DNA from 2 places in the Bradyrhizobium sp. SZCCHNS30572 genome. Region 1 is predicted to be linked to the other one. Evidence: predicted binding sites of a transcription regulator. Region 1 holds the regulator's gene; the other holds the start of a gene.
The links. The regulator LexA, encoded in region 1, represses DNA repair genes until DNA is damaged. The targets are predictions, from matches to a motif close to TGTTCNNNNTGTGTTCNG.
Positions count from the first base shown of each region.

Region 2: the regulator LexA is predicted to act here: its motif matches at 1,633-1,650, upstream of QX048_RS07615 (DUF3072 domain-containing protein).

Region 1 is NZ_JAUESY010000002.1:341,737-345,148, reverse strand. It holds gene QX048_RS06560 (alpha/beta hydrolase) at 1-272, shown strand, start outside; gene glp (gephyrin-like molybdotransferase Glp) at 404-1,615, shown strand; gene lexA (transcriptional repressor LexA) at 1,821-2,519, shown strand; gene QX048_RS06545 (hypothetical protein) at 2,794-3,234, shown strand.
Region 2 is NZ_JAUESY010000002.1:556,013-559,424, forward strand. It holds gene QX048_RS07605 (glycoside hydrolase family 3 N-terminal domain-containing protein) at 1-961, shown strand, start outside; gene QX048_RS07610 (hypothetical protein) at 976-1,263, opposite strand; gene QX048_RS07615 (DUF3072 domain-containing protein) at 1,395-1,586, opposite strand; gene QX048_RS07620 (hypothetical protein) at 2,027-2,560, opposite strand; gene QX048_RS07625 (type 1 glutamine amidotransferase domain-containing protein) at 2,550-3,110, shown strand; gene QX048_RS07630 (FdhF/YdeP family oxidoreductase) at 3,394-3,412, shown strand, end outside.

The DNA of each region.
Region 1 (3,412 bases):
TGAAGAAGAACGCCGCCGCACTCCGCGCGCCGCCAACCGGCGCGACTCTCGATATGGCACCAGCCTTCCCGCGCCTCGCGGAGATCGTCGCGCCATCGCTCGTCATCCGGGGGGACTTGGACTTTCCTCACATCCAGCAGCGAAGCAGGCTGCTCGCCGCAACAATGCCGAACGGGTCAGGACATGAGCTGGCCGGAACGGCGCACCTGCCGAGCCTGGAACGTCCGCAGGAGGTCATGCGGTTGATTGCAGACTTTCTCGCGCGATCGTGAGGCAGCGGCCCGGAAACGGCCCACAGCAGACGGTCAGAACGCAGGGAGCGGCCTAGGCCCTTGGCCGCGCCGTGCGCGTTCGGTTAGAAGGCGATTCATTCGATCTGCCGTCTCCGTCCGAAGGAAATCCCATGGCCCTGATGCCGGTGTCTGATGCGTTGTCCGCCGTGCTCGCCGGCGCCGAGCCGCTGGCCGAGGAGCAGGTCGGGCTGGACGAAGCGTTTCACCGCATCCTGGCGCGGGACCTCGCGGCGCTGCGGACGCAGCCGCCCGAGGCAATGTCGGCGATGGACGGCTATGCCGTGCGCGCGGCGGACGCCGCCCAGGCCAAGGCGCGGCTGAAGGTCATCGGCGAGGTTGCGGCAGGGCGGCCGTTCGATCGCGTGGTTGGACCCGGCGAGGCGGCGCGGATCTTCACCGGTGGCGTTGTTCCGGAGGGCGCGGACGCGGTGGTGATCCAGGAGGACACGATCGCCGAAGACGGCCACGTCGTGATCACCGAGGCCGCGATCAAGGGCCGGCATATCCGGCCGGCGGGCGTCGACTTTCACCAGGGCATGGTGCTGCTGAAGTCCGGGCGCCGGCTCAGCGACCGCGACCTGTCGCTGGCGGCCAGCATGAATCATCCGGCGCTGCCGGTGCGGCGCCGGCCGAAGGTGGCGCTGCTCGCCACCGGCGACGAGCTGGTGATGCCGGGCTCGACGCCCGGCCCGGGCCAGATCGTCTATTCCAACGGCTACGCCTTGCGGGCGCTGGTGCGCAACGAGGGCGGGACCCCGATCGATCTGGGCATCGCCGCGGATACGATGCAGGCGACGATCGCCGGCATCCGCCGGGCCCGCGAGGCCAAGGCCGACATCCTGATCACGACCGGCGGCGCCTCGGTCGGCGATCACGACCTCGTCAAGCAGGCGCTCGAAGCCGAGGGCGTCGAGATGGCGTTCTGGAAGATCGCGATGCGGCCGGGCAAGCCGATGATGCACGGACGGCTCGGCGACATCAGGGTGATCGGACTGCCCGGCAATCCGGTGTCGTCCTATGTCTGCGCCATCCTGTTCCTGGTGCCGCTGATTCGGCGGCTGCTCGGCCGTGACGAGGCCGTGATGCCGCGCGAGACCGCCCTGCTCGGCCGCGAACTGGGGCCGAACGATTCGCGCGAGGACTATCTGCGGGCACAGCTCGAAGAGCGCGCCGACGGCACGCTGGTCGCGACCCCGGTGAGCCAGCAGGATTCGTCGCTGCTCGGCAATCTCGCGCTCTCGCAGGCTGTGGTGATCCGGCCGGCGTTTGCGCCGAAGGCGCCTGCGGGCAGCCCGTGCGAGATCCTGCGCCTGCCGAACTGAGCCGCTTCCCCGGTAAAGCCCGGTCTGTTCATCATATTTTTAGGATTGCGGAACACACATCGAACATATAGTGTCCGTTCATGATTTGTTTTTAGTATGTTGCGGGCGACGCGATGACGGTCCGACTCCAGGGCGCTCTCAGCCGGTTTGTGCGCGAGGCGCAGCTCCTGGACTCGGACGACAACAAACCGGGGACCAGGTCGAGATGCTGACGCGCAAACAGTACGAACTTCTGCGGTTCATCAACGAGCGGCTCAAGGAAGCCGGCGTGCCGCCGTCCTTCGACGAGATGAAGGATGCGCTCGATCTGCGCTCGAAGTCCGGCATTCATCGCCTGATCACGGCGCTCGAGGAGCGCGGCTTCATCCGCCGGCTGCCCAACCGCGCCCGCGCGATCGAGGTGATCAAGCTGCCCGAGCTGTCACAGGCCGCCAACAACCGCCGCGGCTTCACCCCATCGGTGATCGAGGGCAATCTCGGCAAGGTGCGCACCAGCACTCCCGCGCTGGACGATGGCGAGCGCCCCGTCGCAGTGCCGGTGATGGGCCGCATCGCCGCCGGTACTCCGATCGAGGCGCTACAGACGCGCAGCCACACCATCAGCGTGCCTGCCGACATGCTCGGCAACGGCGATCACTATGCGCTTGAGGTGCGCGGCGACTCCATGGTCGATGCCGGCATCCTCGACGGCGACATGGCGCTGATCCAACGCAACGAGACCGCCGACACCGGCGACATCGTGGTGGCGCTGATCGACGATGAGGAAGCGACGTTGAAGCGCTTCCGCCGCCGCGGCGCATCGATCGCGCTGGAGCCGGCCAACACCGCCTACGAGGTACGCATCCTGCCGCCGAACCGGGTGAAGATCCAAGGCAAGCTGGTCGGGCTGTACCGCAAGTACTGATCGCGAATGGGATCGGTCGATGGGCGGCGGGCGCACGCGCTTTCGCCGCCGATCGGAGGCTGCCCAGCAAAATACGTCACGCGCGAATGCACCTCATGATGTGCAGCGCGGCATGCTCAAACGCTTGTGATCGGCCGCGGGCACACGCGATGCAGATCAGCGCAGAATTGCCGCGAAGCGCGCGCTAACATCACCATCGATGTCCACTCTGATAGAGGCCTGCGCCTGTCCGGGGGGAGCGTGGGTCGGCTATCTCTCAACGAGGAGCGATCCGATGTGTGACTACAGCCTCCATGCGGTTGCGTCCCGTCCCGCCAAGGTCGGCGAGACGTTGATCTCGATGACCTTCCGTGGCACCGCCACCCGCGGCTTCGCGCTGGAGAGCGAGCCGACCGTCGCAGTCTGCATGCTGCCCGGCACCGAGTTGGCCTTCGCCGAGGACGTCCGCTACGACAGCCGCTGGCTCTGGACCCGGACGATCCGCGAGCGCGTCGCAAAGTTCAACAGCATCGAGACTCACATTCCCGATCGCCATCACGACGCGATCGAATTCGCCGATGGCCGCCACGTGCTGGTGACCCAGCTCTGCGAGGGCCAGCGCGTCACCGTGCTGCAATTGCCGGTCAGCAAGCAGCCGGCGGAGCGACGCCCGGACATCGCCGAGGACGTGCCGCCTTCGCAGGCCACACCGATTCGCCGCATCAGCATCACCTGAGGGGTCTCCGCATCGGCATTTCTCTCGGTCGTGAGCGAGCTTTCGACCGTGGGAGATTTGGGTTCTGCAAGCGCAAAGTCCTCTCGGGCGAACCTTACGCCCCGGCATCGCATCGGATAGGAACGACATCCCTCGGCCGCCATGATGTGCCGGGGGAGCCTGCCGCCGTGGTCAACAA
Region 2 (3,412 bases), 210 kb from region 1:
CGGCCGGACCGAGCCTCAGCTGCGCGCCGAGATGGCGCGATTGCAGGACGCGCGCCGGAGTGCCGGGCTGCCACCTCTGCTGGTTGCGGCGGATCAGGAGGGAGGCGCCGTCGCACACCTGTCTCCGACCCTGCCGAACATGCCCGGCCTCGCAACGCTGGCCGATCTGCCGGCCTCGCGGCGCGCGCAGGATGCGTTCGCGATGGGGCGCGCCCAAGGTGAGGCTCTCGCGGCTGCCGGCATCACCTTCAATTTGGCTCCGGTCGTCGACCTTCGCCCGAGCTGGACACGCAACCGACTGGACTTCCACACCTTGATCGGCCGCCGCGCGATCTCCAACGATCCCGCGGTGGTTGGCGACATTGCGCTCGGTTACGTCCGTGGCCTGGAAGCAAGCGGTGTCCGCGCGGCCGTCAAGCATTTCCCTGGTCTGGGGCGCGTCGCAGCCGATACGCATCATTTCTCGGCACAGCTCGGCACGCCGGCAGATGTCTTGGAACGGTCGGATTGGCGGCCGTTCCGACAGGTGCTGCAGGGCTCGCACGCGGCAATGATGGTCGGTCACGTGACGGTCGATGCGATCGATCCAGAGCGGCCTGCCTCACATTCCAAAGCCGTGCTTGAGGGACTCATTCGCGGCCGCTGGAACTATCAGGGCGTGATCGTGACGGATGATCTCGTGATGGGGGCGATCTACGGCCGCGACCTCTGCAAAGCGGTCGTGGAGGCTCTCAACGGCGGCGCCGATCTGTTGCTGGTGGCCTATGACGGCACCCAGTTCCACCGCGCGCTCGCCTGCGCCAAGGAGGCTCTGGCGGAAGGACGCATCGACCTCGATGCAATCAGCAGGAGCGATGAACGGCTGAAGCGCTGGGCGCCGACGGTTGGCAAATCACAGCCGTCGAATGTGTCTACGGTTATGCAACGGCCTGGAGGCGTGCATCAGAAGATCGTGGACTGAATGGCAGCGAGCCCTCAGCGCGGGCCATTGCCGGTCCAGTTGCGCCAAGCGACATTCGAGAGGCTTCGCAGGTCGGTCGCCAGCGGGCGTCGCGTCTGCTTGTCGTGCTGAGCGATGAGGTGCTCGGATTCGCGGATCTTGACCTGGAGTTCCGCAACCTGCCGCTTGGTCTGTTCGAGCGCCTTCGCATCGGCGATCTCGCCCACCGTGAACCGCGCCGTCTCGATCTGTTTCAACGTCGCGCGATTCTTTTTGAGCTGGGCGCGATGCCAGGCAACCTTGCTGTCACTGTCCGCAACCATGGTGGACTCCCGCGAAATGCCGCGGAGACTAAACGACCGATTTCTGATTCGCGACAGCTTCGGACCGGCATCGCCAACATTGGAATACCGATCTGCCGGCCCATCGTCCTGGTGAGTCGAATATGTCCGGTTCAATCCAACCCTGCGGCGCGTCTCATCTCATCAATCAGTTCGGACGCTTCAGCCTTCGTCATCTCCGCTCGCGCGGGATCGGACCGGCCAGCCTGCTCGCTGAGCGTTCTCAAGTAGGAAGCTTGGGCATCCGTCATCGGATCGGCTCCGGACACCCAGTCCTCGGGATCTTTCTGCAGCTGTTCGGCCATGGGGATCTCCCGTTGTTGCCCGGCTTCAACGGGGAAGCTTGCAATGTGTTCCTATTTTGTTCTATTGTACAATCCTGCTCCTGCTCGGGTGCTTCATGCGCGATCTATGTGTGGTTCGAGCCGAAATCGACCGTATGCGTCTCCGGGTCGGGCGGCAGCGCCGTGAAATCGTGCAGCTACGGCGAGCTCGGGCCTCGACGGCGGCCGCCGAAGTGCTTTTGCACCACCTGCTGGAGACGCTTGACCGGCTGCGGCAACAGCGGGAGCGGCTCAAGCTGGAGGAAGCGAGCCGACTGCCTCGCAAGCAGCGCGGCGCCCGGCGCGCATGAGACGCTGGCGATAAGGCCGAGCGATCCGCCGCTCGTCCGTAGTCCGATGATCAGGCCTGGAACCGACATGGCCGACGATCACCAGAGCCGCAAAGGCCAACCTGCGCCTGGTCACGAGGACGTCTGCATCTTCAATTTGGCCGGTGAGGAGAAAGATTGGTCGGTAGTCCGGCTCCCTCGCTCAGCATCGGGCGTGTGAGCTTCGGGCAATACGATGTCCGGCGGCGCGGCGGTGAGTTCTTCCGGTGTGGCCTCGCATGATTTGATCTCGAAATTGTTGTCGAGGATTTTCTCGCCATGCGTGCCGAGCGTGATGAGATCGGCCTGTTCCGCGGCCTCCCAGACCTCGCGCTCGGTGCGAAACGGGCGGGTCATCTGTTCGTCATTCTCAAACAATGCGTAGGGCACGAGCGCCTCCAGATTGCGATCCGCCGATGCAGCGATGCCGTGCCGCTCGACGCCGCCCATCCATTCAAGGCAGGGACGTCCAAACAAACGGCGCCATAGGCAGGCTGGTTCCACCCAGGCGAGCGCTGACCCGATCGACCAGTTGTGACGATCCGCCCGGCCTGCCAGGCGGAACATGGAGGCCAGCGCGAGGTTGCCGGCGGTGTCGAATGGCCAGGAGAGTTCAATGGATATCAAGGGAAAGAAGATCGCGATCCTCGCAACCAACGGGTTCGAGCAATCCGAGCTCGAAGTGCCGCGCGATCGTCTCAAGCAGGCGGGCGCGACCGTCGAGATCATCTCGCTCGCGCCGGGCGAGATCAAGGGCTGGGATGAGAAGGACTGGGGACGGACCGTCAAGGTCGACAAGACGTTGGACCAGGCGTCTGCTTCGGACTACGACGCCGTCGTGCTGCCGGGCGGTCAGATCAATCCGGATCTGCTGCGGCTCGAGCCGAAGGCGCTGCGGTTCATCAAGGAGATCTTTGAAGCCAAGAAGATCGTTGCGGCGGTCTGTCATGCGCCGTGGCTCCTGATCGAGACCGGAATTGCCAAGGGGCGAAAGATGACGTCCTACAAATCGATCAAGACGGACGTTGCCAATGCCGGCGCGCATTGGCAGGACGCGGAGGTCGTGGTCGATCAGGGCGTGATCACCTCGCGCAATCCCGGAGATCTGGAAGCCTTCAGCGCCAAGATCATCGAAGAGGTCAAGGAAGGCCGCCATCTCAAGCGCAGCGCGGCTTGATGCTGAGATCGGAAGCCGGGAGAAAACCCGGCTACCTCAGTGGGACGGGCCCAGCGCCCGAGGGGTCGAACGCTGGGCCGCAGTCCACACGGAGTGCCTCCAGCGAGATGGGGGAAAGCCGCCAGAGGCATGGAAATGACTCGCGGCGGGCCGGGTCGTTCCCAATTCCTAGCGCGGACCTTCGCCCGCGGGATTTCGACGAAGCCTCGCAACGTTCGTGAGGAATCGGAACTTCGCTGCTCATCCCGGGTTTGCCGCTTTTGAACAGGCCGCGGAGAGCGTCGTGAGCGAGAAAGCAAAAA